One region of the Kocuria sp. UBA1838 genome, then DNA from elsewhere that is predicted to be linked to it. Evidence: predicted binding sites of a transcription regulator. Region 1 holds the regulator's gene; each other region holds the start of a gene.

Evidence for each region. Region 1 encodes HrcA, which represses chaperone genes, less so after heat shock. Its sites were predicted from a motif close to TTNGCACTCGNNNNNNNCGAGTGCNAA; they were not measured.
Region 2: groES (co-chaperone GroES) is a predicted target of HrcA. The motif match lies at 4,950-4,976, and genes of this name have one in related genera.
Region 3: B3I25_RS08755 (Hsp20/alpha crystallin family protein) is a predicted target of HrcA. The motif match lies at 2,538-2,564, and genes of this name have one in related genera.

The regions. Positions count from the first base shown of each region.
Region 1 is NZ_DDIY01000005.1:276,281-287,019, forward strand. Features, by position in the region: gene hemW (radical SAM family heme chaperone HemW) at 1-660, shown strand, start outside; gene B3I25_RS03035 (DUF4870 domain-containing protein) at 666-1,097, opposite strand; gene B3I25_RS03040 (DUF3097 domain-containing protein) at 1,311-2,189, opposite strand; gene hrcA (heat-inducible transcriptional repressor HrcA) at 2,353-3,375, shown strand; gene dnaJ (molecular chaperone DnaJ) at 3,438-4,580, shown strand; gene B3I25_RS03055 (16S rRNA (uracil(1498)-N(3))-methyltransferase) at 4,577-5,338, shown strand; gene B3I25_RS03060 (GerMN domain-containing protein) at 5,361-6,317, opposite strand; gene B3I25_RS03065 (PhoH family protein) at 6,462-7,547, shown strand; gene ybeY (rRNA maturation RNase YbeY) at 7,595-8,050, shown strand; gene B3I25_RS03075 (GTPase Era) at 8,103-9,152, shown strand; gene B3I25_RS03080 (LCP family protein) at 9,331-10,739, shown strand, end outside.
Region 2 is NZ_DDIY01000012.1:45,722-56,460, forward strand. Features, by position in the region: gene guaB (IMP dehydrogenase) at 1-405, opposite strand, end outside; gene B3I25_RS06165 (acyltransferase family protein) at 489-2,600, opposite strand; gene groL (chaperonin GroEL) at 2,831-4,414, opposite strand; gene groES (co-chaperone GroES) at 4,522-4,818, opposite strand; gene B3I25_RS06180 (ABC transporter ATP-binding protein) at 5,111-5,866, opposite strand; gene B3I25_RS06185 (iron chelate uptake ABC transporter family permease subunit) at 5,863-6,900, opposite strand; gene B3I25_RS06190 (ABC transporter permease) at 6,893-7,870, opposite strand; gene B3I25_RS06195 (siderophore ABC transporter substrate-binding protein) at 7,950-8,930, opposite strand; gene B3I25_RS06200 (class I SAM-dependent methyltransferase) at 9,092-10,462, shown strand; gene B3I25_RS06205 (glutamate--cysteine ligase) at 10,566-10,739, shown strand, end outside.
Region 3 is NZ_DDIY01000016.1:124,578-133,977, reverse strand. Features, by position in the region: partial or broken gene B3I25_RS08760 (MMPL family transporter) at 1-1,771, shown strand, start outside; gene B3I25_RS08755 (Hsp20/alpha crystallin family protein) at 1,931-2,425, opposite strand; gene B3I25_RS08750 (ChaB family protein) at 2,685-3,104, shown strand; gene B3I25_RS08745 (GNAT family N-acetyltransferase) at 3,168-3,647, opposite strand; gene B3I25_RS08740 (1-phosphofructokinase family hexose kinase) at 3,709-4,671, shown strand; gene surE (5'/3'-nucleotidase SurE) at 4,891-5,805, shown strand; gene B3I25_RS08730 (NUDIX hydrolase) at 5,984-6,418, opposite strand; gene B3I25_RS08725 (NAD(P)H-dependent flavin oxidoreductase) at 6,501-7,514, shown strand; gene B3I25_RS08720 (Dyp-type peroxidase) at 7,649-8,485, shown strand; partial or broken gene B3I25_RS08715 (FAD-dependent monooxygenase) at 8,834-9,400, opposite strand, start outside.

The DNA of each region.
Region 1 (10,739 bases):
GGTACACCGGGGGAGAGCGTGGCCGACTGGCGCACCTCGTTGGAGGCCGCGCTGGCCATGGACCCCGACCACGTCTCCGCGTACTCCCTGATCATCGAGGACGGCACCAAGCTGGCCGCCCAGATCCGCCGCGGTGAGGTGCCGGACGTGGATCCGGACGACCAGGCGGAGAAGTACACGCTCGCGGACGCGCTGCTGCACGAGGCCGGGTTCGAGTGGTACGAGGTGTCCAACTGGTCCCGCGCGGCCCACGGGCGCAGCGCGGTGCAGAACCGCAGCGTGCACAACCTCGCGTACTGGCGCAATCAGGACTGGTGGGGGATCGGCCCGGGGGCGCACTCGCACAGTGACGGCGTGCGCTGGTGGAATCTCAAGCACCCGTTGCCCTACACGGCCGCCGTGCGCCGGGGTGACTCACCGGCCGTGGGCCGCGAGACCTTGGATGGCGAGACGCAGTACGTGGAACACGTGATGCTCGGGATCAGGATCCGTGAGGGACTCCCGCTCGAGGGGCTGCGCCCGGAGGGGCGGCACGCGGTGGCCGGATTGATCGCCGACGGCTGGCTGGACGGCGCCGCCGCCCTCCGCGGGTCCGCGGTCCTCACGGACGCGGGGCGTCTGATGGCCGACGCCGTGACGCGCCGCTTGCTCGACTGGTGACCGTGTCAGGAGTTGCGGGCCGCGAACTTGTCGTAGAGGTGGGTGTTGAACCGGTACTGGTGCGGTTCGCCGCGGTTGACCTTCACGCCCGCGCGCACGGAGGTGATGGCCAGGAACAGCCAGGTCACGGCGGCGATGACCGAGAAGAGCCATCCGATGAACGGGATGAGTGAGAGCACGATGCCCGCGAGGATCACCAGGGTGGGCAGCATGGTGTAGTTGGCGGCTTCCCGGGATTCCTGAGCGGTGAAGGGACCACGGTCCTTGAACACCCGGTGGATCATGTAGCTGGGCAGTACGCCCACCACGCCACCCAGGTGGGCGAGGGTGGCCCACTGCCGGTCCTGGGACACGTCCAGGGGTTGCGCCACGGGGGCCACGGACTCGAACGGAGTCTCGGCGGAGCGAGTGGAGGGGGAGGGAGCAGCGTCAGTCACGAGCGGGTGTGCCTTTCACGGGCGGTAGCCATCCGGGTCGGTGGACGCCGGTGCTCCCATCCTACGGTCGTTCCCGCGTGGCTCGCGCCGGACGACGACACCAGGCGTCACCGACGCTGAGGGTTACCGCTAACGCGGGTCACCGAAGCCGTAGACCACCGGCTGTGAGCGCCGTCGACGTCGTGGGTCACCGCAGGTCAGGCGCAGCCCGGGTCAGGAATCGGCGGCGTCCGGGGCGGTGAGGAAGTCGATGAGCTCCTCCACGCGGCCCAGCAGGGCCGGTTCGAGGTCTGCGTACGTGTTCACTCGTGCAAGGATCGCCTGCCACGCCCGCCCCACGTCCTGGGGTGTGCGGTGCGGTAGGCCCAGCGCGCGTGCCATCCCGGTCTTCCAATCCACCCCGCGCGGGATCACGGGCCACTCCCGGATCCCCAGGGCGCTGGGCTTCACGGCCTGCCAGATGTCCACGTAGGGGTGTCCGAGGATGAGCACATTGTCCCGGGCACCCGGGACCGCGAGCGCCTCCTGGGCGATCCTGGACTCCTTGGAGCCCGCGACCAGGTGGTCCACTAGGATCCCGAGCCGGCGCTGCGGGCCGGGGTGGAACTCGGCGATGGCTGAGGGGAGGTCGTCGATCCCGTGCAGGGGTTCCACCACGGTGCCCTCGACCGCGAGGTCGTGGCCCCACACCTTGGCCACGAGCTCGGCGTCGTGGTACCCCTCGACCCACACACGCGACTCCTTGGCCACGGACGCGCGCAAGTTCTCGACCTCGACCGACCCCGAACGCGTGATCCGGGGCTTGGCCGGGGCGCTGCGGGTCTCGGGCGGGCCCAGCCGCACGGGTTCGCCGTCCAGGAGGAAGCCCGGGCCCAGGGGGAAGGACTTCACGCGCCCGTGCCGGTCCTCCAGACCCACCACGCGCATCCCGCCGATGGTCTCCACGCCCACGACGGCCCCCACCCACCCGGTCTCCACGTCCTCGAGCACCATGTCCCGGGCCACGGGGACGTCCCGGGAGACGGGACCGGTGCGGGCGACGTCGGGACTGCCTAGGTCCTGGGGACCCCAGGACCAGCCGGATGCGTTCACGGGCGACTCCTCCACGTCGTGCCGCGGCGCGAGCGCGCCGCCGGGCAGGCGAATCAGCCGCGAGCGTATCAAAATCGGCCCCTGACCCACGGGCCCTTGACTGCCAGGATTAGCACTGTGAACTCTTGAGTGCCAGAATTGCCAGCAACGGGAGGTGAGACACATGGAGCATCCGCGCCGAGCGCAGATCCTGCGCGCCATCGTGGAGGACTACGTCCATTCGCGTGAACCCGTGGGGTCCAAGGCGCTCGTGGAACGCCACCGTTTACCCGTCTCCTCCGCCACGGTGCGCAACGACATGGCCGCCCTCGAGGAGGACGGGCTGATCGTGGCACCGCACACGAGCTCGGGTCGGATCCCCACGGACCGAGGTTATCGCGAGTTCGTCAATCAGATCGCAGCCCTGGAGCCCCTCACCTCCGCCCAGCGCCGCGCGATCCAGGTGTTCATGGACGGCGCCCAGGACCTGGACGACATCATGGAGCGCACCGTGCGCCTGCTCGCCCAGCTCACCCACCAGGTGGCCGTGATCCAGTATCCCGTGCGCACCGGGATCACCGTGCGCCACGTGGAACTCGTGGACGTGGGGGACGCCCGCGTGCTCGTGATCCTGATCCCCACCACCGGACGCGTGGCCCAACGCACCGTGGAACTGCCCGTCACCCTGACCGAGGCCCAGCTGCTGGAGCTGCGCGCCCACGTGCTCGCACGCCTGCTCGGCACGCCCGTGGAAGACGTCCCCGACGCCGCCGTGACCCTGCCCCCGGTCCTGCCCGAGGAACTGCGCGACGCCGGGACCGCGGTGACCGGGGCGCTCGCGGTGCTCGCAGCGGTGTCGGACGAACACCGCTTGGTGATGGCCGGGACCGCGAACCTGGCGCGCTTCAGCGGGGACTTCCCGCAGAGCATCTCCCCGGTGCTCGAGGCGCTTGAGGAACAAGTGGCCATGCTGCGATTGTTGTCCGAGATGCAGCAGGACGAACGCGGGGTCGCGGTGCGCATCGGCTCCGACCACAGCGACGACCCCCTGGCGGAGGCGTCCGTGGTGGCCACGGGTTACGGTCCGCACGCCGCGTCCAAGGTGGGAGTCGTGGGGCCCACACGCATGGACTACCCCACGACCATGGCCTCCGTGCGCGCGGTGGCCCGCTACCTGTCCAAGAACCTGGGGGCTGAGCGCACGTGAGCGCCGCCCGCCCCGCTCGACCGTAGAACCGTAGAACCGACGAAAGAAGAAACGACGACATCGTGAGCGATCACTACGAAACCCTCGGCGTGAGCCGGGACGCCAGCGCCGAAGAGATCAAGCGCGCCTACCGCAAGAAGGCCCGCAAACTCCACCCGGACGTGAACCCCTCACCCGAGGCCGCCGAGGAGTTCAAGCGCGTCTCCCACGCCAATGACGTCCTCTCCGACCCGGACAAGCGTCGTGTCTACGACGCCACAGGCAACGAGAACGGCACGGACACCGGCTTCGGCGGGGGCTTCCCCGGCACGGGCTTCGGCTTCTCCGACATCTTCGAGACGTTCTTCCAGGGCGCGGGAGCCGGTGGCCAGCGCGGCCCCCAGTCCCGCACCCGCCAGGGCCAGGACGCCCTGATCAACGTGCGGATCTCCCTCAAGGACGCCGTGTTCGGCATGGAGAAGGACATCACGGTGGACACCGCCGTCGTGTGCCCCACGTGCCAGGGCACGTGCTGCCAGCCCGGCACGAGCCCCGTGACGTGTACCATGTGCCGCGGCTCCGGCCACATGCAGTACCAGCGCCAGTCCATCCTGGGCATGGTCACCACCCAGGCCCCGTGCTCCCAGTGCAACGGCTTCGGCACCGTCATCGAGAGCCCGTGCCACGAGTGCTACGGCGAGGGCCGCGTGCGCGACCGCCGCCCCCTGACCGTGAAGATCCCCGCCGGCATCCAGTCCGGCAACCGCATCCGCCTGAGCGGCCAGGGTGAGGCCGGCACCGCCGGCGGACCCAACGGCGACCTCTTCGTGGAACTCAAGGTGGATCCGGACCCCACCTTCCTCCGCGAGGGCGACGATCTCCACGCCCGCCTGCGTATCCCCATGACCGCCGCCGCGCTCGGCACCACCGTGAGCCTCGAGACGTTCGACGGCGCTCGCACGGTGGACGTCGATCCCGGCACCCAGTCCGGTGCGACCGTCACGCTCGACGACCTGGGTGTCACCCACCTGCGGGGCAAGGGCCGCGGGGACCTCAAGGTGCACTTCGAGGTGGAGACCCCCAAGGACCTCTCCTCCGAACAGCGCGAACTGCTCGAGCAACTCGCCGAGCTGCGCGGTGAGGAAGCAGCGGACGGCACGACCGTGAACACCAACCACTCCGGTGGGTTCTTCTCCCGGTTGCGGGACCGGTTCAACGACCTGTGACCAACCCAGTCTTCCACGTCCCCGCCGAGGACCTCTCCCGGGCGCACCCGGGGGAGGTCCTGGACGTCGCAGGTCCCGAGGCCAAGCACGCGGTGACCGTGCGGCGCCTGCGCGCGGGGGAGGCCCTGGACCTCGTGGACGGGCACGGCACCCGTGCGGTGTGCACGTTCGACTCCGGGGCCAAGGACCGGATGAGCGTGACCGTCCACGAGATCCACCACGACGCCGCGCAGCAGCCGGAGTTCACGCTGGTGCAGGCACTTGCCAAGGGGGACCGGGACCTGCAGGCCGTGGAGGCCGCCACGGAACTCGGGGTCTCCCGGGTGATCCCGTGGCAGGCGGAACGCAGCATCGTGCGCGTCCACGCGGACCGCGCGGCCAAACTCATGGCCAAGTGGGACTCCACCCTGGCCGCGGCGGCCAAGCAGTCCCGGCGCGCCCGCTGGCCCGAACGCGGTGACTGGGTGGACACCGCGGGTCTGGCCCGGCTGATCGCTGCGGAACCCCAGATGCTGTGGCTCGTGCTGCATGAATCGGCGAGCCCACGCTGGTCCACCCCGGACGTGACCCGGTGGGGCGATCGGTCCCGGATCGCGGTGATCGTGGGCCCGGAGGGAGGGATCGGTGTCGGAGAGCTCGAGGCGTTGTGCGCCGCCGGTGCTCAGCCGATGCGCCTGGGGACCACTGTCATGCGATCGTCCACCGCGGGACCCGCGGCACTGGCCGCGCTGCACGCGGTGCTCGGGCTCTGGGACTGACCCGGGACCCGATGGGGAGGGCTCAGTCCCCGGCGCGCACCGTGATCGTGTGATCGTCGGACACGGTGGTGCCGGAATCGTCCGTGCCGCTCACGCGCACGGTGTACGTCCCGGGGTCGAGCGTGACACTCGTGCGTAGTTCCGTGCCCGTGGTCGGATCTGAGCCGGGGGAAGCGGGTGCGATGTTCCCACTGTGCACGACGCGGTCGTCCTCGAGCACCTCCCAGCGGGCGTCACGCACCGAGGGCAGCACGCGGGCGAAGACCGTCACGGGGCTCTTGGGTTCCGCCCCGGTCTGGGGGTCCACGAGCCACACGGGCGCGGCCAGTGCGGGGTCACGCGTGAGCGGGGCATGAAGTTCCACGGCTCCGAAGGCCTTGTACCCGCTCTGCCCGTTCACGAGGACCCGCACCTCCTTGGCCGTGGACGAGTCCAACAGCCCGGCGGTCACGGCCGCCGCGGAGACCGTGTACACCATTTGCTGCAGTGCAACCCGCGCGTCCTGCGGGGAGAGTTGGGAGGCGAACGCGGCGGCGGGCAGGTCCACGGTGATGGTTCCGTCCGGGGACACGGAGGTGCCCACGGTGTCCACGGCGGACCACAGGGAGCGGTAGTCCGGGTCCGCGGGGGTGGCCGAGGTGACCATGAGCGCCGCCTGGGCCACGGGGTCGGTCGTGTCCTGGGAGGTCGGGGTGCGGAACTCGCGGAACAGGTAGCGCGATTGGTCCCCGGTGCCCACCCAGTACACGGGGGCCTGTTCGGTGGCCACGCCTTCCATCGCGGTGTCCGTGTTCATGGGCGCGGAGGCGATCCCGGGGGCGGCTTCGGAGTTGTGGTCCGGTCGGTCGGCGGCGGTCCCGCACGAGGCCACGACCGCGGCGAGCAACACGGCGAGCGCCCCCGTCGCGGCGCGCCGAAGTCCGCCGGGCGCGGTGGCGCGACGACGCTGCGGCTCGGTCGTTCCTGCGGGATTTTTCACGGCTACACAACTTACCCACCGGGAGCCACGGGCGCTAACGTCGCACGTGGATCCGGGCGGACCGTTATTGGATTGCAACCTGCGGCGCGCGAGCCCGTCGGTCCCGGCGGGTCCGGGTCCGCGCGCACCGGTAGGCTGGACCCGATGAGCGAACCAACCGAAGGGACCGAGGCACTGAGCACTCCGCCCACCGAACGAACCCGCGTCACCGTGCACGTACCGGATCGGGAGACCGCCGTCCGGACCTTGGGCCACGGGGACGCGACCTTGCGTCTGCTCGAGCAGCAGTTCCCGGCCGTGCGGATGACCGTGCGGGACCTGGACGTGGCCCTCGAGGGGCCCGTGATCGACACCCGCCTGGCCGCCTCCCTGCTCGAGGAACTTCTCGCGATGGCGCTGCGCGGCACCGAGATCACCGAACGCACGGTGCTGCGAGTGGCCCGCATGATGCGTGACGCCCAGGACCTGCGCCCGTCGAGCGCGCTGTCCACGAGCATCCTCTCCACCCGCGGCAAGACCATCCGGCCCAAGACCGTGAACCAGAAGACCTACGTGGACGCGATCGACGAGCACACCGTGGTCTTCGGGATCGGGCCCGCCGGTACCGGCAAGACGTACCTGGCCATGGCCAAGGCCGTGCGCGCCCTGCAGGCCAAGGAGGTCAACCGGATCATTCTCACGCGTCCCGCGGTGGAGGCCGGCGAGCGACTGGGCTTCCTCCCGGGTTCGCTCAACGACAAGATCGACCCCTACCTGCGTCCCCTCTACGACGCCCTGCACGACATGATGGACCCCGAGTCCATTCCGCGGCTCATGGAGGCCGGGACCATCGAGGTCGCCCCGCTGGCCTACATGCGCGGGCGCACCCTCAACGACGCCTTCGTGATCCTCGACGAGGCCCAGAACACCACCCCGGAACAAATGAAGATGTTCCTCACCCGTCTAGGCTTCGGCTCACGGATCGTGGTCACCGGTGACGTGACCCAGGTGGACCTGCCCGGGACCACCAAGTCCGGACTGCGCCAAGTCCAACACGTGCTCGGGAAGATCGACGACATCGCGTTCTGCGAACTGACCTCCGCGGACGTGGTGCGCCACGAACTCGTGGGCGAGATCGTGGCCGCCTACGACCGGTTCGACACCACCAACCGCCACCGCGTGGAACGAGCCCGCCGCAAGGACGAACGCCGAGCGGCGTCGTCCGAGCGCACCGGGGGAGACACCCCGTGAGCGTGGCCTTCGACCTGCCCTGGGACACCCCCGCCGAACAGGCCGAGCTGCCCACTGCCTACCGCGCCGTGGACACCGACCAGCTCGAGGCCCTCGTGGACCTCGCCTTCACCCGCTGGCACCTGCACCCCGACACCGAGGTCAGCATCGCCGTAGTGGACGAGACCCGCATGGCCGAACTGCACGAACAGTGGCTGGACCTGCCCGGAGCCACCGACGTCATGTCCTTCCCCATGGACGAACTGCGCGAGGGCACCCCCGACGACCCTAGCCTGGGCGTCCTCGGGGACGTCGTACTGTGCCCACCCGTGGCCGAACGCCAGGCCGCGGCCGCCGGCCACAGCACCCAGGACGAACTGTGCCTGCTCACCACCCACTCCCTGCTGCACCTGCTGGGCCACGACCACGCCCACGAGGACGAACGCGCCCGCATGTTCACCGCCCAGCGCTCGCTGCTCGAGGAGTTCCTGGGCCGGGACGCGCCCGTGGAGACCATGACGTGAGGCGCCGCACCGCCTCCGACCCCCGCACCGACTGAACGACCGAGGACCCGCGATGACCCAGCCCACTGAACAGCCCGCTGACTTCCGCGCCGGTTTCGCCGTGTTCGTGGGCCGGCCCAACGTGGGCAAGTCCACGCTGACCAATGCGCTCGTGGGGCGCAAGGTCGCGATCACGTCCAACCGTCCGCAGACCACGCGGCACACCATCCGCGGGATCGTGCACCGCACCGACGGTCAGTTGATCCTCGTGGACACCCCCGGCCTGCACCGTCCGCGCACGCTGCTCGGTCAGCGGCTCAACGACGTCGTGGCCCAGACCCTGGGTGAGGTGGACGTGATCGGGTTCTGCGTGCCCGCGGACCAGAAGGTGGGCCCGGGGGACCGGTACATCGCCCAGCAGGTCGTCGCCGCCGTCGGGCGCACCCCCGTGGTCGCGATCGTGACCAAGGCGGACCTCGTCCCCCAGCAGCGCCTCGCCGAACAGCTCGTGGCCGTGAGCGAGCTCGGGCGCGAGGTCGTCACCGAGGAGCGCGCCCAGCGCGACGCACGACGACGACGTCGCGACGCGGCGCCGTCCGCCAAGGGCACCGGCGGTCGCCCGGCCGCGCAGCGCACCGAGGACACGCCGGCCGGATGGGCCCACGTGATCCCCGTGAGCGCGGCGGACGGCTTCCAGATGGACGAGATCGCCGAGCTGCTCGTGTCGCTGATGCCCGTCTCCCCACCCCTGTACCCGGAAGGGGACCTCACCGACGAGCCGGAGGTCACCATGATGGGCGAACTCATCCGCGAGGCTGCGCTCGAGGGCGTGCGGGACGAACTGCCCCACTCGCTCGCCGTGGTCGTGGACGAGGTCTCCGAACGTGAAGGCCGCTCACCGGACAACCCCATGCTGGACGTCCACGCGAGCCTGTACGTGGAACGGGACTCCCAGAAGGCCATCGTGATCGGCAAGCGCGGTGCGCGACTGCGCGAGATCGGGACGCGCGCCCGAGCCCAGATCGAGTCTCTACTGGGCACCCGGATCTACCTGGACCTGCACGTCAAGGTCGCCAAGGAATGGCAACGGGACCCCCGAGAGCTGTCCAAGCTCGGGTTCTGACCGGACACACACCACACGTCAACCCGGTGCCGTAGCCTGACCCACCAGTCAGGGCCGCACGCCCCCCCCCGATCCGAGACCCCAGGAGACGTCACCGGTGGATCCCAGCTCAGCACCACGCCGGAGCCGCCGGAGTTCGCGTACGAGCCCGCCGTGGAGTACGCACCCCGCCCGCCGCATGGATCGCGACGGCGAGGCGTACGACCTGCGCCAGACCGGACGTCATCACCGCGCCCATGTCCACCGCTCCTCGGTGCGCAGGATCGCCGTGATCCTGGCCGTGTTCGGGCTGCTGGCCGTACTCGGCATCGGCGGGATCGCCGCGCTGCGCCTGACCGGCAACCTCACCTCGAGCCCCCTGAACCTCTCCGACGGTGCCGAGAACGTGGACGACGGCCCCCTGGACATCCTCGTCATGGGCTCGGACACTCGCCACGGTCAGGGCAACAGCGAATACGGCAGCGAGGACGACGCCGAGGGCCGCACCGACGTCATGATGCTCGTGCACGTGACCGCGAACCGCGACGCCGTCACCGTGGTCTCCTTTCCCCGGGACCTCATGGTCAGGATCCCGCAGTGCACGGACCCCAAGAGCGGCACCGTGTACCCGGCCACGACCGGGATGCTCAACAGTGCGGTGGAACACGGCGGCCCTGGGTGCACCGTGGCCGCGATCAACCGACTCACCGGCGTGGACATCGACCACTTCATGCTCGCCGACTTCAACGCCGTCAAGGAACTCTCCAGCGCCGTGGGCGGTGTGCAGGTGTGCGTCAACGAACCCGTGGATGACCCCAAGTCCGGGCTGCGTCTGCCCGCCGGGATCTCCTCCGTGGAGGGCGAACAGGCACTCGCGTTCCTGCGTTCCCGCGCGGCGTTCGGCAACGGTGGGGACGAGGCCCGCATCCGCTCGCAGCAGTCGTTCCTGGCGTCCCTCACGCGCAAGATCCAGGCGGACGGGACGCTCACCAACCTCCCGCAGCTCTACCACATCGCCGAGGTGATGACCCAAAACCTGCACGTGGACCAGGGGTTGACCTCCATCCCCACCCTCGTGGGCATGGCCGGTGCGCTCAACGGCATCGATCCCGGCCGGATCGCGTTCGTGACCGCGCCGTCCGAGCCCTACCCGCAGGACCCCAACCGGTTGCAGCTGGACGAGAAGGCCGCCGAGCGGCTCTTCGAGACCCTGCGTCGGGACGTGTCCGTCACGGAGGCCCGCGACGCGCCGTCGGCGTCCCCCGGGCCCTCCCACGCGATGGGGGAGACCGCCACCCCCGCGCCGAGTGCCGCGCACCCCACGGAGCCGGCGGCATCGCCCACCGCGACCGGCCCCGCCGTGGACCCGTCGCTCGTGCCGATCACGGTGAGCAACCGCACGGACGCCGGGGGCCGGGACTACCAGCTCGTGAGCGTGCTCGAACGCGCCGGCTACGACCAGGCGCGTACCGCGTCCTCCGGCACCCAGCTCGCGGCCACGCAGATGTTCTACAACCCCAACTGGGCGCTGGCCGCGGACGACGTCGCCGCTGTCCTGAACGTCTCACCGAGCCAACTCGTGGCGAGCTACGACGTGCCCGGGATCGA
Region 2 (10,739 bases), on a different contig from region 1:
GATGATGCCCAGCAGCTTCTGGTTCTCGTCCACCACGGGCAGGCCGGAGACCTTGAAGTAGCCGCAGAGCCGGTCCAGATCGGCCAAAGTGGCGTCCGGGGAGACCGTCACGGGATTGGTGATCATCCCTGACTCGCTGCGCTTCACGCGGTCCACGTGGTCCGCCTGGTCCTGGATGGACAGGTTGCGGTGGATCACGCCGATCCCGCCCTGGCGGGCCATGGAGATGGCCATGGCCGATTCCGTGACGGTGTCCATCGCGGCGGAGAGCACGGGAGCCTCCAGCGTGATCCTGCGAGACAAGCGGGTCCTGGTGGAGGCCTCCGACGGGATCACGTCCGTGTTGCCGGGAAGCAACAGCACGTCGTCGTAGGTCAGTCCGGTGAAGCCGAACGGGTCGTCCATGAGGGCCGTGGGCACGGGTTCAGACACGAATAATCCCTTTCACGCGAGAATGTCCCCACCAGTCTACGGCGCCCGCCGAGGGCTCACTCCGCGTCCACCCCCGGTGTGACCTGGACCGCGCGGACCAGGGTGTCGTGCAACAGCGGGGCCATGCTGCGCGTGTAGTCCCACGTGAGGTGGTGGGAGTCCAACCACACCGCCACGTTGCCGATCACCGGGACGCACTCGCCCCGCGGGCAGACCAGCGGCGTGGGGTCCACTCCCACGAACCCGGGGATGGTCTCGAGCGCCTCGGCGGGGTTGTGGTCCCCGAGCACAACGTCGCTCGAGACCGAGCACAACGGGTCGTCGGGGCTGCGTTCCTGCGCGCACCGGGTCGGGTCGAAGTCCAGCCGGGGGTTGTCCCGGAACCCCACGACCGTGATGTCGTCAGCTGTGAGCTCCTGGACGATCTGTTCGAGACCGGTCACCACGTGCTCGTCCTCCCCGGACATGAGCTCGGACCGTGTGGACGTGGTGACCACCACGTCCGGTTGCATGGCCTTGAGGTACTCCAGGGCGGCCTCGTTGCCCTCACGGCACGCCGCGGACTGGCCCTCCACACCGAAGCCGCACCCCGGTTGCAGCACGGAGATCAACTGCCAGTTCTCCTCCTCCGCCACGGGGATCAGCGCGCCCATGTACTGCTCCATGTGGGAGTTGCCCACCACGGCCACGACCTTGTCCGGGTCCCGCACCTCCGGCATCTGGCGGCAGAACCCCTGGGCCGTGGCGTTGAGGCTGCGGTAGAGCCCGCTGCACTCCTGCGGCAGTCCCACCCACTGGTCCCCCATGGACTGTGGCAGGACGGGGGCGTTCGGGTCCCCCGTGAACTCGAACGCTGGGTCGAGCACGCGCGCCCCCGGGTTGTTCCGTTCCGCCTGCGCCTCGAGTTGTGCCTCGCGGTGCCGGTCGATGGCGGCCCAACTCGCGGCGGTCGCGGTGACCAGCCCCATGCACACCACGATCACGAGGCCCATGCGCCATGTCCGGGCCTCGGGCCACGCCCACCGCTTCAACGGGGTCTCGATCCACCGGGTCAACAGCATTGCCAGTACGACCGAGAGCACCACGAGTGCCACACCGGACCGGGGCCCCGCTTCGGGGCGCTCACGGATCACCAGGTAGGTGATGAGCAGCGGCCAGTGGACGAGGTACAGCGCGTACGCGGCATCCCCCAGTCGCACGATGGGGCCCCACGAGAGGAACCGGTCGAAACCGATGCTGGAACCGGACTGCCCGGCCACGATGATCGCCGCCGCCGACAGCAACGGCCACAACGCGATCCATCCCGGGAACGCGCCCTGCACGTCCACGAGCACACCGACCGAGACCATGCTCACGAAACCGAGCCAGCCCAGCACCACACGCAGCACGCGGCCTGGGTGCAGGTACGGGATCGCGAGCGCGATGAGCGACCCCAGCGCGAACTCCCACAGTCGGGCACGGGTGTCGAAGTACGCGAATTCCTGCTGGGTCGCCGTCGTCACCACCGAGAACGTGAGGGACGCGGCGAAGACGAGACCGAAGCACACGGCCAGCACGGGGATGCTGTTACGCCCCGTGCGCCGTTTGACGAACCACGCGAGCGCGAAGATCAGCGGCCACACCAGGAAGACCTGGCCCTGGACGGACAGGGACCAGAAGTGCTGGAACGGGGAAGCGGTCGAATGATCCGCGGCGTAGTAGTTGACTTCGTTCGCCGCGAGCGCCCAGTTCTCCACGTAGAGGATCGAGGCCACGCCCTGGGACCGGAACTCCGCGACGTCCGTGCGCGGGAACACGAGCCAGATGAGCACCAGGGTGAACAGGATGATCACCGTGGCCAGGGGCAGCAGGCGTTTGAACGTGTGCAGCCAGTACCGACCCAGCCCCAGCGGTCGGCCGCCCTCGATCCGGCGCACGAACGACAGCGTCATGAAGAATGCGGAGATCAGCAGGAAGACGTCCACACCACCGGACACCCGGCCCATGAACACGTGATAGACGACCACGAGCAGCACCGCGATCGCCCGCAACCCCTGCACCTCCGGGCGGAACCCCGAGTACCGCTGCACCCGTTGCGCGGAGGAGGATCCGGCAGCCCACCGGGGTCGCTGCCCCACCGGGAGCGGGGATGAACCGGCAACGGGATCCAAGGCTGGGGGAATGCGCATCTGGTCAGCCTAAACGCAGCGGGGCGCACCGATCACATCGCACCCGGTTCCGCCCCGACCCGTCTCCGTGGGTGGGCAGCGCGCACGGCCTGCGGGTTGAGCCACCCGGTCGCGCGGGGGCAGACGTCGAGCACCGTCGCCGGTCGCAGCACCACAGACGACCGGCGGCCCACCCCCCGAAAGGGGCGGGCCGCCGGCCATTCAGCGATTGCCGGAAGGATCGGGAGGACTCAGTCCTCGTCGTCCTGCTTCTCCGCCACGAGGGTCTCCGTGGTGAGCACGAGCGCGGCGATGGACGCCGCGTTCTGCAGAGCGGAACGGGTGACCTTGACGGGGTCGATGATGCCCGCGGCGAGCAGGTCCTCGTACTCGTCCGTCAGGGCGTTGTAGCCGTTGCCGGGCTCGAGGTCCGCCACACGCGCCGCGACGACGTTGCCGTCCTGGCCCGCGTTCTCCGCGATCCAGCGCAGGGGCTGGGTCAGTGCGCGCCGCACGATGGTCACGGCCGTAGCCGCGTCCCCGGTCAGACCGAGGTCCGTGCCGTCGAGCGCCTTGGAAGCGTGGACCAGCGCGGAACCGCCGCCGGCCACGATGCCCTCCTCGAGGGCCGCGCGGGTCGAGGACACGGCGTCCTCGATGCGGTGCTTGCGTTCCTTCTGCTCGACCTCGGTCGCGGCACCGACCTTGATCACCGAGATGCCACCGGCCAGGCGCGCGAGGCGCTCCTGGAGCTTCTCACGGTCCCACTCGGAGTCCGTGCGGGCGATCTCCGCCTTGATCTCCGCCACGCGCTCGGCCACGGCCTCCGAGGAGCCCGCACCGTCCACGAGCGTGGTCTGGTTCTTGGTCACGGTGATCCGGCGGGCGTTGCCCAGCTGGGACACGTCCACGCCCTCGAGCGAGATGCCGAGCTCGGGGGTGATCACGGTCGCATCCGTGAGCACGGCCAGGTCCTGCATGATCGCCTTGCGGCGGTCACCGAAACCGGGGGCCTTCAGGGCCACGACGTCGAGCGTGCCGCGCAGCTTGTTGACCACCAGGGTGGACAGGGCCTCGCCCTCGACGTCCTCGGCGATGATGGTCAGCGGCTTCTTGGCCTGCAGCACCTTCTCGAGCACGGGCATGAGGTCCTGGACCGAGGAGATCTTGCCCTGGAACAGCAGCACGAAGGTGTCGTCCAGGACGGCTTCCTGGCGCTCCGGGTCCGTGACGAAGGACGGGGACAGGTAGCCCTTGTCGAACTGCATGCCCTCGGTGACGTCCAGCTCCACCTCGGTGGAGGAACCGTCCTCGATGGTAATCACACCGTCCGTGCCCACGGTCTCGAAGGCGCGGGCGATCAGTTCGCCGATCTCCATGGACTGCGCGGAGATCGCGGCCACGTGGGCCACGTCCTTGCCCTCCACGGGGCGGGCGTTGTCGAGCAGACGCTGGGCCACGGTGGCCACGGCCGCTTCCACGCCGCGCTTGATGTCGCCCGGGGCCGCTCCGGCGGCCACGTTGCGCAGACCCTCCTTGACGATGGCCTGCGCGAGGACGGTCGCCGTGGTGGTGCCGTCACCGGCGACGTCATTGGTCTTGGTGGCCACTTCCTTGGCCAGCTGGGCGCCGAGGTTCTCGTACGGATCCTCGAGCTCCACCTCACGGGCGATGGTCACGCCGTCGTTGGTGATGGTGGGTGCGCCCCACTTCTTGTCCAGGACCACGTTGCGCCCGCGGGGGCCCAGCGTGACCTTGACGGTGTCGGCCAGTCGGTTGACACCGGATTCGAGCGCTTTGCGAGCGGCGTCGTTGAACACCAACTGCTTGGGCATGTGTGCTCCTTACGAAACGAGAAGGGTGTGGAAATGACGGCGCGGTGCCCGCGTGGCCCGTTCTCGGGCGAACGTCCGGGCACCGCGCACGAAAGTCGTTGCGGGGATTACTTCTCGATGACGGCCAGCACGTCCCGCGCCGGGAGCACCAGGTACTCCTCGCCGTTGTACTTGACCTCGGTCCCGCCGTACTTGGAGAAGATGACCACGTCACCCTCCTTGACGTCCACGGGGATGCGGTTGCCCTTGTCGTCCACGCGGCCCGGGCCCACGGCCAGGACGGTGCCTTCCTGCGGCTTCTCCTTGGCGGTGTCCGGGATGACCAGACCGGAAGCGGTGGTCTGTTCAGCGGCCAGCGGCTGAACCACGATGCGATCCTCGAGAGGCTTGATGGAGACCGACACGATCTCTCCCTTTCTTCTAGGCGTGTGAGACGGTGTGCGAACGCGCCGTGTCATGGGGTCCCATGACCGCGTCCGCCACAGGCCAGTTGGCGTGCCAACCGTCGTCGCGGTGCCGATTGAGCGCCTGGCCTTTAGCACCCTCACCATGAGAGTGCTAATCATCACTGTAGGGAGACGGGCCGCGCGCGGTCAAGGCGCGCCCGCCGCGCTCGTCTCTGGGCACAATCCGCGGGTACGACGCCGCCGTCCCCGCGGCCGCGTCAGTCGAGGCCGGCGAGCCGTCCGTGCCGCGTCAGTAGTAGACCGCGAGCCGCCCGTGGGGACCGTCGTGGCACGTGACCGGGGTGTCGAACACGCGCGTGAGGGTCTCGTCCGTCATGATCTGCTCGGGCGGGCCGAACTCCACCACGCGACCGTCCTTCACGGCGCAGATCCAGTCCGAGTAGTGGCTCGCGAAGTTGATGTCGTGCAGCACGATCAGCACGGTGCGTCCGAGCTCGTCCGCGACGCGGCGCAAGTGATGCATCATGTGCACCGAGTGGCGCATGTCCAGGTTGTTCAGGGGCTCGTCCAGCAGGAGGTACTCGGTGTCCTGGCACAGCACCATGGCCACGTAGGCGCGCTGGCGCTGACCGCCCGAGAGCTGGTCCAGGTAGCGGTTCTGCAGGGGTCCCAGGTCGAAGAATTCGATCGACTCGGAGATGATCCGCTCGTCGTCCCGGGTGATCCGCCCACGCGTGTAGGGGAAGCGACCCAGCGCCACGAGCTGGCGCACGGTGAGCCGCGCGGTGAAGTGGTTCTCCTGGCGCAGCGTGGAGACGACCTTGGCGAGTTCACGCGGCGGCGTCCTGCTCACGTCGTGACCGCCGATCTCCACGGTGCCGGCCTCGGGACCCAGCAGGTGACCCATCATGGTCAACAGCGTGGACTTCCCCGCGCCGTTGGGCCCCACGAGCGCGGTCACGCCACCGGCGGGGATCTGCAGATCCACCGGCCCGATCGCCAAGTCCGTGCCGTACTCCTTGACCAGTCCGGTCAACTGGATCACAGTCTGCCCCTCCTCAGGATCACGAAGAGGAAGACACTGCCACCCACCAGCTCGATGATGATGGACACAGCGCCCTCCGCGTAGAAGACGTTCTTCAGGACGAAATAGGCCCCGGACAGCACCGCGAAACCGATCAGCGCGGCCATGGGGAACACGTAGCGGTGGTCGTGGGTGTCCGCGAACTGGTACGCCAGGATCGCCACGAGGAACCCCAGGAACGTCATGGGCCCGATCAGGGACGTGGAGACCGCCATCAGAATGGACACCCAGAACAGGGTGAGCAGCAGCTCCCGGCGGTGGTCCATGCCCAGGTTCGTGGCCACGTCCCGCCCCATAGCCATGACGTTGAGCGTGCGGGAGTGCACGTACAGGGCCACCGTGGCCACCACGCACAGCGGCACGGCCAGCGGGAAGTACCCGGGATCCGCGTTGGCCACCGAGCCGAACAAGCGGGCGCTGAGCACGTCGAACTCGCTCGGTGAGAGCAAGCGCTGCATGAAGGTGGACACCGCGCCGAGCCCGCCGCCCAGGACGATGCCGATCAGCAGCATCACCTGCACGTTGGCGTACTTGCCCGAGAGCAACCAGCCGTAGAGCCCCAGCGCGAACACGATCATGAGGCTCACCTGCAGGGCGTACTGCGGCAGCCCCTGCACCGCACTGACCCCCACCGCACCCAGGAAGTAGACCGCCGAGGTCTGGATGAGCACGTACAGGGACTCGAAACCCATGATCGACGGCGTGATGATCCGGTTGTTCGCGGCGGTCTGGAACGCGACCGTGGCCATGGCTTGGCTCACCGCCACGATCAGGATCACCACCACGCTCGTGGCCCGGGACTCGGCGATCCGCCAGAACCCCGGGGTGCCGAACGGCAGGGGGTTGTCCCACGTGAGGATGCCCGCGCAGAACACGAGTCCCGCCACGAGCAGGGACAGCGCGGTGATCCAGTAGCGGCGGCGGTGGGCCGGGGAGACGAAGGCCCCCGATCCAGTGCGCGCCCGGTCGTGGCGCAGCGCGGTCACCTCAGACATGGCGCCGGCTTCGCAGCAACAGGGCGATGAACACCGCAGCGCCCACGATGCCCAGGATCAGGGACACGGGGACCTCGAACGGCGCGATGATCGTGCGCCCGATCAGGTCACACACCGTGACCAGGCCGATCCCGAGCAGGCACACCCACGGCAGGTTGGAGCGCAGGTCGTCGCCCCGGAACAGGGACACCACGTTGGGCACCATCAACCCCAGGAACGGCAGATTGCCCACGACCACCGTGACCACGCCGGTGGCCGCGGCCACGAGTCCGGTGCCGATCAGGATGATCCGGTTGTAGTTCAATCCCACGTTGGTCGCGATGTCCTCGCCGAGTCCCGCCACGGTGAGCCGGTCCGCAGTGATGACCACGAGCACCGCCACGAGTGCCACGACCCAGAGGGTCTCGTACTGGCCGCGCAGCACGGACGTGAAACTGCCGGCGAACCACACGCCCAGGTTCTGCAACCGGTCCGTGACGAGCGCCAGGTAGGTGGAGATCGACCCCACGACGGCCCCGAGCATGATCCCCACGATCGGCACGATCAGGGAGGAACGCAGCGTAACCCGGCGCAGGAACGCGAAGAACACCATGGTCCCCACGAACGCGGCCACGATCGCGCCGATCATCCGCGCGCTCAACCCGGCGTCCGGGGCCAGGATCATCATGAGCAACAACCCCAGCCCGGCCCACTCGGTGGTGCCCGTGGTCGTGGGTTCCACGAACCGGTTCTGGGTGAGCAACTGCATGACCAGCCCGGACATGGCCATCGCGGCACCGGCCAGGACCAGGGCCACCGTGCGGGGAATCCGGGTCAGACCCAGGAACTGCTCACCCTGGGCGTCCGAAAGGTCCGCCATCCCCGTGACCAGGGACAGCCAGAGCAGTCCCAGGACCACCAGCAGGGCGAGCCAGAACTTCCAGTCCCGGGCCACCCCCGTGCGGGTCGGACGTTGTGCAGTGGAGACCATCACGTGTGCTTCCTGGATCATGCCGAAGCCCCGCGGGAGGCTCCCGCGGGGCGTCGGTGGTCGTGCGGGGTGGGAGGGATCAGTTGCTCCGGCCTCCCAGTTTCTCCGCGATGTCGTCGAGGATCTCGGTGTAGGTCTGGATCCCCTCGTTCGTGTAGGTGTCCGCGGGCAGGTAGACCACGTTGCCGTTCTTCACCGCGGGGACGTCCTTGAGGGCCTCGGACTTCTCGATCACCTCGGACGCCGGGCTGGCACCCTCGGAGGTCTTCACGCCCGCGTCACGGTCCAGCACGATGAGCAGTTCCGGGCGGGACTGGGCGATGGCCTCCACGGAGATGTCGTCCCCCTGGTGGTTGTCGGAGCCCTCGACCTTCAGCGCAGGCTGCAGCCCCACCATGTCGAACAGCGGGCCGATCGTGCGTCCCTTGCTCGGTGCCACGTACCCGATGTCACCACCGGAGACGATCACGCCCATCGTGGACTGGCCGTCGTAGGCGTCCTTGGCGCGCTGGGCGGCCTGGTCGAGCCCGTCGGTGAGTCGGCGGGCTTCCTCCTGCTTGCCGAAGACCTCACCCAGGGCCGTGGTCTGGCGCTTGAGTTCCTCGTCCAGCGCCTGATCGTCGCGCGGATCCAGTTCCAGCATGGCGGCGTCCGGGACGAGCTTTTTGATGTCGTCGTAGTACTGCGCGAAGCGCTGCCCGTTGATCACGAGGTCCGGGTCCACCCCGGCGATCGCCTCGAGATTCGGTTCACGGTGCGAACCCAGGTCCACCACGGCGTCGTCGTTCGCATAGGAGATGCCGTTCGGGATCAGCTGCTTGGGGGCGGCCTTGAGCTGTACGCCCCAGTCCGCGAGCGTCTCGAACACCCGGTTGTCGGTGGCCACCACGGACTGCGGCGGTGCGGGAACGGTCTGCTCGCCCTTGTTGTCCGTGACGGTCACGGTGGCCGAGGACGCCTGGGTGTCGGAGGCGTTCTGGGCGTTGGCACCGCATCCCACGAGGGCCAGTGCCGCCACGGCACTCAGCGCCACACCGGGGATCAATCGGTTCATGGACATGGATCTTCTCGCAATCTCGCGGGGTCGTCTGTTACGGGCGGCCAGCCACTAGGTGAGCCTAACCTAATTAGGGATGCGGATCGTAATGTAAATGGCTCTGTGACGGGCGTCGCGGCCCGCGCGTTCGCCGCGGCTTCCCCGCGCCGTGATGTGATGGACGTGTGAACGCCTCCACCGCCCCCGACGACGCCGAGACCCGCAGCCTCGCCCAGCTGCTGACCCCGCGGGGGATGCGGCTGCTGGATTCGCTGGGCCCCTACGACCCGGACGCCACGTTCGCGCTCTCCCAGTCCCTGCGAGCACAGGGCCATGACCCGGAGCTCGTGGCCGCGGTCCTCACCCAGTCCCGGTTGCGCGCCAAGGCCCACGCCAAGTTCGGGGACTTCGCCCGTCATATGGTCTTCACGCGCGACGGTGTGGAGCAGGCCACCCGGTGGTCGGTGGCCGCCCTGCACGCCCAGCGGTTCGCGCAAGCGGGGATCGAGCACGTGGTGGACCTGGGATGTGGGATCGGCGCGGACTCGCTGGCCCTGGCCGCGCTCGAGCGCACGGTCACCGCGGTCGAGCGGGACCCGGTCACCGCGGCCGTGGCGACCGTCAACCTCACGGGGTGGCCGCGCGCTCGCGTCGTGTGCGCGGACGCGCAGTCCTTGGACCTGGACGCCCTTGAGTCCGGTCCCGCGCAGGGCGTGTGGTTGGACCCCGCGCGCCGGGTCTCGGGTCATGGGCGCACGCGGCGGTTGTTCGACCCGGAGGCCTTCTCCCCTCCCCTGTCCTTCGTTACGGACCTCGCGGACCGGGGGCTCTCCGTGGGCGCCAAGCTCGGTCCCGGCATCCCCCACGAGCACGTCCCGCGCGCCGCGGAGGCCCAGTGGATCTCACAGCACGGTGACGTGGTGGAGGCCGCGCTGTGGTTCAACGCCGTGCGCCGCCCGGACGTCGCACGCGCCGCCCTGGTCCTCGGACACGACGGCGCACCCCGCCTTCCCGGCGCCGCCGACGACGCGCTCGTGCCGGGTGACGACGCGCCGGGTGCCGGGGACGGCCGGAGCGGTGACGCATCCCGGGACGGTGCCGCGGCGTCGTCGGCGGCCGAACTGACCTCCGCGACGTGGGAGTCGCCCGCGGCGGAAGGGGAACTGCTGGGCGCGGTGGGGCAGTACTTCTACGAGCCCGACGGCGCGGTGATCCGCGCGGGGCTCGTGACCGATCTCGCGCAGCGCATCGGAGCGCGTCTGATCCATCCCGCGATCGCGTACCTGAGCTCGGACACGCTCGTGCACACCCCGCTGGCCACCGCGTACGAGGTGCGCGAGGTGCTGCCCCACACCGTGAAGACCCTCAAGAAGTGGGTGCGGGAGCAGGACGTGGGGACCCTGGAGATCAAGAAACGCGGCACGGACGTGACCCCCGAGCAACTGCGTAAGCAACTTGCACCCCGGGGTTCGCAGCGAGCGACCCTGGTCATGACGCGACTCGAACAGGCGGGGAAGGAACGGCGCGTGGTGCTCGCCGTAAACCTCGTACACTGATACCCCTGTGTTCGGACCGCGCGCGACACCCCGGTGGTCGGCAACGACGTCCCGGTTCAGGTCACGACCGCCGATCCCGGTGCACCCATGAGAGGACCACGCCGTGCAGATTGATTTCCACAGCTCCGAACGTTCCACCCTGGGTGTGGAGTGGGAGGTCGCCCTGGTCGAGCGCGAGAGCGGCGAGCTCGCCCCGCGCGGCCAGGAGGTCCTCGATGCCCTCGTGGCGCAGCACCCGCAGTTCGGTGAGGAGGGGGACCACCCCCATGTCACGGGC
Region 3 (9,400 bases), on a different contig from region 1:
GTTCGGCCTGGCCATGGACTACCAGTTGTTCCTGGTCTCCGGGATGCGCGAGGCCTACGCCCACGGGCACCCCGCGCGCCAGGCCGTGGTCTACGGCTTCAAGGCGGGCCGCTCCGTGGTCACCGCCGCGGCGATCATCATGATCTCCGTGTTCGCGGGCTTCATCTTCGCGGACATGGCCATGACCCGGCCCATCGGCTTCGCACTCGCGATCGGCGTTCTCCTGGACGCGTTCGTGGTGCGCATGCTCCTGATCCCCGCGGTCATGCGTTTGCTGGGCGAGAAGGCCTGGTGGCTCCCGCGCTGGCTGGACAAGATCCTCCCGCACGTGGACGTCGAAGGTGAGTCCCTCGCCGCGCAGGGTGCCGGGCAGTCCGGCACGGTCTCCGCGGGCGACGCCGCCGGGTCCGCCCCCGTCACCGGTCGCCATCGCGCGGTGTCCGGGAAGCGCCGGGGAAAGTCCGGTCACGGGCAGCACGCCGCGACCGCCGCCGTGGCCACCGCGGGTGCGGCCGGTGCGGCCGGTGTTTCCGGTCGGACGACGTCGCACGGTCACCGTGCCGGGGCCGGCGAGCGGACCCACGGTCATGTCGGGAACCACCGCACCGCGGCCGATCACCGTGCCACCTACCACCGGGGATCCGAGCGTCGCTCGGCCGGGCAGCACCATGCCACCGGGGCCCCTCTCGGTGTCGTGGCCGATGACGCCCAGCGCCGCGGTGAGCCCGCGGGCGCTGCCGAGAATGGGGGCTCCCGCGAAGACACCGCAACGCCCGGGACCGCGGGGACCCAGCGGCGTCGCGGTCGGCACGCGGCGGCTTCCACGAGCACGTGCATCGCCGAGGACCGGGCCGCCAAGCCGGCCGCGGACGTGATCGTGCGCGCCGCGGACCCGGTGCTGCGCGCCACGAACCAGGCGTTGCGGGTGCTCCCGGATGTGCTGGATTCCGAGGAGAAGCTGCTCGAGTCCCTGGCCGTGCGCGGCGAGGAAGCGGCACCGCACAAGGCGATGCACAAGCGCGCGAGCTTCGAGAAGGTCATGGTGGCCGGGTACCCGGTCATCGTCGCGCGGCCCAAGGCGGCCATCACCCGGGCGGACGCCCCGGTGGTCGTGCACTGGCACGGCGGCGCGTACGTGAACCCCATGACCACGGTGCACTGGCGCTGGATCGACGCCCTGATGCAGCGCACCGGGGTCACCGTGGTGGTGCCGGGCTACGGGCTCGCCCCCGATCACACGGTGGACGAGGCGCTCGAACTCGCCGACGGCGTGTGGGACCTGGCCCGTTCGTTCGGCCCGCGCGTCTTCCTGTCGGGCGACTCCGCCGGCGGTGGTCTGGCGTTGGCCCAGGCCATGCGACTGCGGGACGCGGACGATCTCGGCGTGGCGGGTCTGATCCTCATGGCCCCGTGGGTGGACACCACGGTGACGAACCCCCAGATCGAGGCGTACCGGGACGCGGACCACATGCTCGGTACCGACGGCGCTCGGGCCGCCGCTCGTTGGTGGGCCGGCACACGGGACGTCACCGACCCCATGGTGAGCCCCGCGTTCGGCGACGTGCGCGGACTGCCCCGCACGTTCGTGCTGCAGGGTGACCGGGACATGCTCTACCCGGACACCATGGAGTTCGTGGCCGAGCTGGTGCGAGCAAACGTGGACACCACCGCGGTGGTCTGTGAGGGCGGACCGCACGTGTACGCGCTCATGGTCTGGACGTCGCGCGCGTCCGAGGACCTCGACCACGTGGTGCGGTGGATGAACCGCTGACCCCGTCGTGAACATGAGTGTGCCCCGCAGGGTGACCTGCGGGGCACAGTCATGTCATGGGGCGGTGAGCCCCCGATTGAGCAGGCCTGTTCCCACCGGGTGGATTCGCCGGTCAGTGCCGGTGAAGGGTCGGTCCTGATCGGCCCTGTTAGGTTCTGGTTAGTCCTGCGACCCCTCGGAGTCCGTCTGCACGTTCTGCGAGCGGTCCTCGTCCGAGCCCTTGTCGTGCTCCAGGACCACGTTGTCGTGGTGTTCCTGGCCGGTGGCCACCTGGATCTTGCGCGGCTGGGACTTGGGGGACACGGGGATGGTCACGGTCAGCACGCCGTTGTCGTACGCGGCGGTGATGTTCTCCGTGTCGATGCCCTGGCCCAGGTTGAGCTGGCGGACGAACGAGTGGCTGCGGCGCTCGCGCACGATCCACTTGGTGTCCTTCTCCGCGGAGGGCAGACGACGCTGCGCACGGATGGTCAGCAGCTGACCGTCCACGTCCACGTCCACGCTCGTGGGATCGATGCCCGGCAGGTCCGCGGCAAGGTAGTAGTTGGCGCCCTGACGGTAGAGGTCCATGGGCATCTGCTCCAGGCCGTTGCGGCCGGAGAGGACCTGGTTGGCGAAGTTCTGGACCTCGGAGAACGGGTCGAATGTAGCCATGACGATTACTCCTTCACTCTGCGGCACCCACGTGCTGTGCCCCGCGAACCGGTCGATTACCCGCGTGGAGCCATCACGTTTCTTGAGTCTCTGTGACTCAACAACGTCTAATGTAGCAGGCTGTCGGCGGAAGTGCTAGTCATTGACGCACGAAAGCTGAGTGGCACTGACTCAAGCAGCGGGCGGGCCTGTCGCAGCGGCGTCGGCGGCGCGTAGGATCGAGCCACCAGTGACACCCGAACGCTCTGAGGAGGCCCCCGTGCCCAAGGCGAAGAAGAACGGCCACGCGCGTCAGGACGAGATCCCGTCCACGCTGCAACGCTCGGACGAGAAGGCACAGGACACGTTCGCGCAGACCTACGACTCGGCGCAGGAGGAATACCACGACGACGCCCGGGCGGCGCGCACCGCGTGGTCGGCCGTCAAGCACACCTACGAGAAGGTCGGGGACCACTGGGAGCCCAAGGAGCACAACGGGCCCTCGGACGACAGCGCCGAGAAGGGCGGCCTGAACTCGGAGGACACCGCCGGCGGGGTGGACGCTAACGCCAGCAAGGAGCACCTGTACGAACTCGCCCAGGAACTGGACATCACGGGACGCTCGGACATGACCAAGGACGAATTGGTCGAGGCGATCGACAAGGCCAATCAGAAGAAGACGCGCGAGGCCCGCGACTGAGGTTCACCGCTCGGCGGGTTCATACCCTGCGGGTTTATGACTGCTGGCCTGCGATCGGTGGGGCTACAACTGGCGGGCCAGGAAGACCGAGGCCGTGGTGGCGTCGTGGAAGGAATCCACGGGCTCGTAGCCGCGTTTGCGGAACATCGCGATCCCCTCGGTCATCTCCTCGTTGAGGGAGACCACGGCCGTGGTGGCGCCGAAAGCGCGCACCTTGTTCTCGAGTGCCCGCACCAGGGTGCGCGCGTGGCCCTGTCCGCGGTGTTCCGGGGTGACCCAGATCCGGCGCAGTTCCACGCGGTCGTCGTCGAGTTTGCGCACCGCGCCGCACGCGATGACCGAGCCCGTGACCAAATCCGTCATGAGGAAGAAATCCCCGTGCGGCGGAGTGACGTCCTCCGGGCCGGTGACCTCGGTGAGTTCGGGATCGAAACCGCCGTCGATCCGGTTGTTCAACTCGCTGAAGTACGCGCTCAGGGCGCGCAGCGTGTGCTCACTGGCGGCCTGACCTTCCACGATACGAACCGGTGCGGTGACGTTCATCCCACCATGGTGACACCTTGGTGTGCTGTTCACCAGCGCCCGTGTCATGTAGCTTTCGTTCGTGACCGAGACCCGCCCCGGCCCCAAGCCGCGTATCTCCATCCTGGTTCCCACTCCGCTGCTGATCACGGAAATCACGGAACCCGCTGCGCATCGCAACCGTAGTTCCCACGAGTCGGACGTGCACATGCACCCCGGCGGGCAGGGGCTGTGGGTGGCCCGGATGGCCGGGTCGCTGGGGGCGGACGTGTCCGTGAGCGGGCCGTTCGGCGGAGAACTGGGCTCGCTGATCCGCACCATGCTGGACGGGCTGGGCATGCAGGTCAATGCTGTGCGCTACGGGTACGGCAACGGCGGATACGTCTACGACCTGCGCGGTGAGGACCGGGAGACCGTGGCCCACATGCCGCCCCCGGAGCTCTCCCGCCATGAACTGGACGATCTCTACGGCACGGCGTTCGTGGACGCGCTCGCCTCGGACGTCCTCACGGTCACCGGGGCCGAACCCGGGGACGTGGTGCCGGCGTCGTTCTTCGGCCGCCTTATCCGGGACACGCGGGATGCCGGGACCACCGTGGTCGCGGACCTCAGCGGCAAGCCCGCACTGGCGGCCGTGGCGGCTAACGTGGACGTGCTCAAGATCAGCCACGAAGAGGTGCTCGATCTCGAGCTCGTCGCGGAGGACACCGCGGAGGCCCTGGTGAGCGCCGGACACATGCTGCTCGAACGCGGTGCGGGCGCCGTGGTGATCTCACGCGCCAAGGACCCCGCGCTGCTCGTGGAGAAGGATTCCGTGCGGGAGGTCTCCGCGCCGTCCATCACACCGCTGGACCACCGAGGGGCGGGGGACTCGATGACCGCGGGGATCTCGGTGGGTCTGGCGCGCGGTCTCGATCTCGTGGAGGCCGTGGCCCTCGGTGCATCAGCGGGAGCGCTGAACGTGGCGCGCCGCGGCCTGGGGACCGGCAACCGCACGACCATCGAGAAGTTCGCCCGCGAGATCACGGTGCGCACGCTGTCCTGACGTCCCGGGTGCTTGACCTGTGGCTCTCCGATTCGGTGCCACGACCCGGCTCCGGCTCGACGCGCCGAGCAGTTCGGTCTGACGCCCAGTGCACCCTGACCGGATGTGGTCGCGGGCAGTTCGGCCCGTGTGAAGTGTGACCGGGTTGGTCCTCCTGGGTGGCCTGGCCCGAGTACCGGGCTCTGGTCCGCGTGACGGGCGCGTGTCACCATGGTGCACATGCACATCCTGGTCACCAATGACGACGGCATCTCGTCCCCGGGGCTCGCGGTTCTGGTGCGCGCTGCACTGGATCGGGGGCACACGGTGAAGGTGGCCGCACCCGCCGAGGAGTACTCGGGTGCGAGTTCCTCCCTGTCCGGGGAGGAGATCGACGGCCGGATCGCGCTCGTCGCAGCCGCGCCGCCCGGGATGCCGCGCGACGTGGACTGCGTGGGCGTGAAGGCCGCACCCGCATTGATCGCGTTCCTGGCGTCCTATGGTGCGTTCGGCCAGCGGCCCGATCTCGTGCTCTCGGGGGTCAACCTGGGCGCGAACACGGGCAAGGCCACATTGCATTCCGGCACCGTGGGGGCGGTCCTGACGGCCGCGTCCCACGGGATCCCCGGCATCGCGGTGTCCATCACGTCCGGCGCGCCGCAGCACTGGGACACCGCGCACCTGGTCACCCGGTTCGCGCTCGAGCGATGGGAGACCCGCCCGTTCGACGAGTGGATCCTCAACATCAACGTCCCCGACGTCGCCCCCGAACGCCTCCGCGGCCTCAAACCCGCGCGGTTGGCGGGCTTCGGCGCGGTGCAGGCGCAGATCGGCCGCGGGGACGAGAAGCACATCGCCGTCACCTACAGCGCCGAGACCGGCCCGGAGGAACCCGACAGCGACCACTACCTCCTCACCCACGGCTGGGCCACGGCCACCCTGCTGCGCGCCCCGGTGGACGACCCCCACCAGACCCTGCGCACCTTCGCCCCGGACGCTCTGGGCATCACCCCCCGCGATCCCTCCGCCGACGACGCCGCACCCGCCCCCCCTGGACGAGGTCACCGTGGACGCCGCCACGGTCATGCGCCGCACGTGACCCGGAGCCCCTGCTGTCGCGGCGTGGAACATCGTGAAACGGCGATACCCCGCTGACCCGCCCCGGGAATGCCCGCCCATGTGACCCTCGCAAACCCTTGGGCACGCGGAAGCCAGTCCCAAAATTCTGGGCATGCGGAAGCCAGTATTCCGGCGGTTAAGTGACTTTGGAGTGCCTGAAAATCCGCGGTGGGCCTCTACGTGCCTCAAACTTTGCCGGTGGCCTCCGCGTGCCTCACGACTCGCAGCCAGAGACACATGCCCCGCTGGACGCGGCACGCAGAGCCGGGAGAGCGTGCAACCGGGCCAGGGGAGCGAGGTCCGTGACGTCCTCCGCACCCGCGAGGGGCTGCCACCGCAGTTCCACGATCTCCGCTGCAGGCACGGGGGTGTCGGTGAGCGGCACGGTGCTCACGAACACGTGACTGTGCAGCCCGTGACCGGGTTCGTTCGCGGCATCCGAGTGCCATTCCCCCACGGGGCGCAACTGCTCCGGGGCCAGCGAGATCCCCAGTTCCTCCCGGACCTCGCGGATCCCGGTCTCCAGCGGTGTCTCGTCCCCCTCTGGCTTGCCCCCGGGGAACATGAACATCCCGGTCGAACGCTTGCGCACGGTCAGGACCGCCCCGTCCGAGGCGCGCCGCAGCACCACACCGGTCACCTTGATCACGGGACGTGAGGGGGTCCTGTCGGCGCTGATGAGGGGACTGGCATCATGGGAATCCGGCACGCCCCCACTATAAGGAGCCACGATGACGAACCCCCTGCACGATCTGTCCGTACCCGTGGTGCAGGCGCCCATGGCGGGTGGCCCCTCGACCTCCGCGCTCGCCGTGGCCGTAGCGGAAGCGGGCGGACTGGGGATGCTGGCCGCGGGTTACAAATCCGCGAGTGCCATGGCGGAGGAGATCCGTGAGGTCGCCGCACGCACGGACCACTTCGGGGTCAACCTCTTCGTCCCCGAACGGGACCCCTCCGATCCGGAGCAGCTTGAGGCATACGCGCGAGCCCTCGCCCCCGTGGCCGCCGACCTGGACGTCCCTGCCCCGCAGCCGGGCCCGTTCACGGATGACGACTACCCGGCCAAGCTGGATCACCTCGTGGCCAACCCCGTGCCCCTCGTCTCGCTCACGTTCGGACTGCCGGGAGCGGCCGACGTTGCGCGGTTGCGTGAGGCGGGCAGCGTCGTCGTCCTCAATGCCACGGACGCGCGGGAAGTCGAGGCCGCGGCGGAACTCGCACCGGACGCGATCGTGGTGCAGGGACGCGAAGCGGGCGGACACCGGGCCACACACGGCCAGGCCACGACCCCGGAGGACATCAGCACCGCGGAACTGCTCGACCAGGCGCGTGAGTTGAGCGAGATCCCGTTGATCGCCGCGGGCGGGATCGCGAGTCGCGAGGACGCCGCGGGCCTGCTCGGCCGCGGAGCCGTAGCGGTGCAAGTGGGCACCCTGTTCCTCACCGCGCGGGAAGCGGGGACCAAACCCGCCCACCGGGAGGCCCTGCTGAACGGCGGGGGCAGGGACACCGTGGTCACCCGGGCGTTCTCGGGCCGCTGGGCCCGCGCCCTGCGTAATGGGTTCACCGACCGACTCGGATCTGCGCAGGTGAGTGGCTACCCGCAGGTGCATTACATGACGGCGCCGCTGCGGGCCGCGTCCGCGGGCGACGCCGAGGGGCTGAACCTGTGGGCGGGCACCGGTTTCGGCGCGTGCCGGGACACGAGCGCGGCGGAGATCGTGGAACTCTTCCGGGGGTTGTGACCCACTGCCGCGGGACGGTGCCCGAGGGCTAGCGTGGGAAGGACAGCACACCCGCCCACCCCGGATCGACCGCGCTCGGTACGCCCAGGACGCGTGAGCATCCGGGTGGCGCACCGCCCACCCACGGAGAGCCCATGCCCACTCGGAAGATCGTGGCCGCCCCGGCCAAGTCCGCGATGTTCCTGGTCCTGACCATCGAGGAGGGATCGGAGGCGGAGGTCGCGGACATCCTCACGGGAGTCTCGGACCTCACCAAGGCGGTCTCGTTCCGCGTCCCCACGAGTGACCTGTTGTGCGCGGTCGGTATCGGCTCCGATGCGTGGGACCGGCTCTACGATGCGCCCCGCCCCAAGGACCTGCACCCGTTCCCGGAGATCGTGGGTCTCGTGCACACGGCGGTGTCCACCCCGGGGGACCTGCTGATCCACTTGCGCGCGGCCTCCCAGGACATGTGCTTCGAGCTGGCCAAGCACCTCATGAAGCGCCTGGGCCCGTACGTGGACGTGGTGGACGAGGTGCAGGGCTTCACGTTCTTCCAGGAACGCGATCTGCTGGGTTTCGTGGACGGCACCGCGAACCCGAAGGACGAGGACGCGTTCACGGTCGCGGTCGTGGGCGACCAGGACCCGACCTACCGCGGCGGCAGCTATGTGCACGTGCAGAAGTACCTCCACGACATGGGCGCGTGGGAGGCACTGTCCGTCACGGAGCAGGAGCTGGTGATCGGGCGAACCAAGCTCGAGGACATCGAGCTCTCGGACGAGGACAAGCCCGCCAACTCGCACGTGGCCCTCAACGACCTCGACGACGTGAACGGCCGGGCCCGCGAGATCATGCGTGACAACATGCCGTTCGGTCGCATGGGCACCGAGGAGTTCGGCACGTACTTCATCAGCTACGCCGCGGATCCGGGCGTCACGGAGACCATGCTCGAGAACATGTTCCTGGGCGATCCCCCCGGGCACGTATGACCGCATCCTGGACTTCTCCACCGCGGTCACGGGTCCCTGTTCTTCGCGCCGCCGCGCTCGTTCCTGGAGGACCCGACCACGGTGCCCCCGCGCGACGGCGCCCCGGTGACCGCACCGCAGGACGTTCGCGAGTCCCCGGACGCCGTGCCCCGCGCCAAGACCGAACTGCGCCTGGGCCTGGACGCCGCGATCGGCTACTCGTCCCACACCGCGGAGACCGTGGACCTCTACTTCCGGGAGACCCTCACGTTCCGGGTCAACACGTCCGAGGCGAGCGTGGTCATCACTCGCTGGGCCCGGCCCGGGCTTCGTCACGGCTCACCGGGAGTGCCCCCCCCGGGGGCCGGGTCAGTTCCTGCGCAGGAACTTCCCGAAGAACTCGGTGAGTTCGTCGGTCGCGTCGAGCGGCAGGACTGCGGCCACGTAGTGGTCCGGGCGGACCACCACGACGGCGCCGTCGCGGCTGATCATGCGCACGTCGAAGACGTCCTCGCCGGGGATCGCGGCGTAGACGCGCTCCCAGTAGTTCAGCTCGAACGGGCCCACCTGCGGCTTGAACGCGCGCGGCACCTTGGTGATGTCGACGTCCGTGTAGGGCTGCTGGTAGGTGACGTCCACGTCGAAGAGGGTGGCATCGCCGTCGTCATCACGGCGCAGCGCCACGAGCGGGGATGAAGGATCGTTCTGCCACCACTCGGCGAACGTGGTGGTGGGGGAATCCGCCCCGGCCACGGAGCTGTCCGCGAAGACGTGGATGCGCCAGCGCCCGTCCGCGGTGGCCTCGTGACCCTGGTGCACGACCATGGAATCGCACACGCGCTGGACGCGGGCGGACTTGAAGCGCTTACCCACCGGGTAGCCCTCGGCGAAGTCCTGGTGGTCGGTACCCGCCGTGATCAGGGACGGCTGGTACTC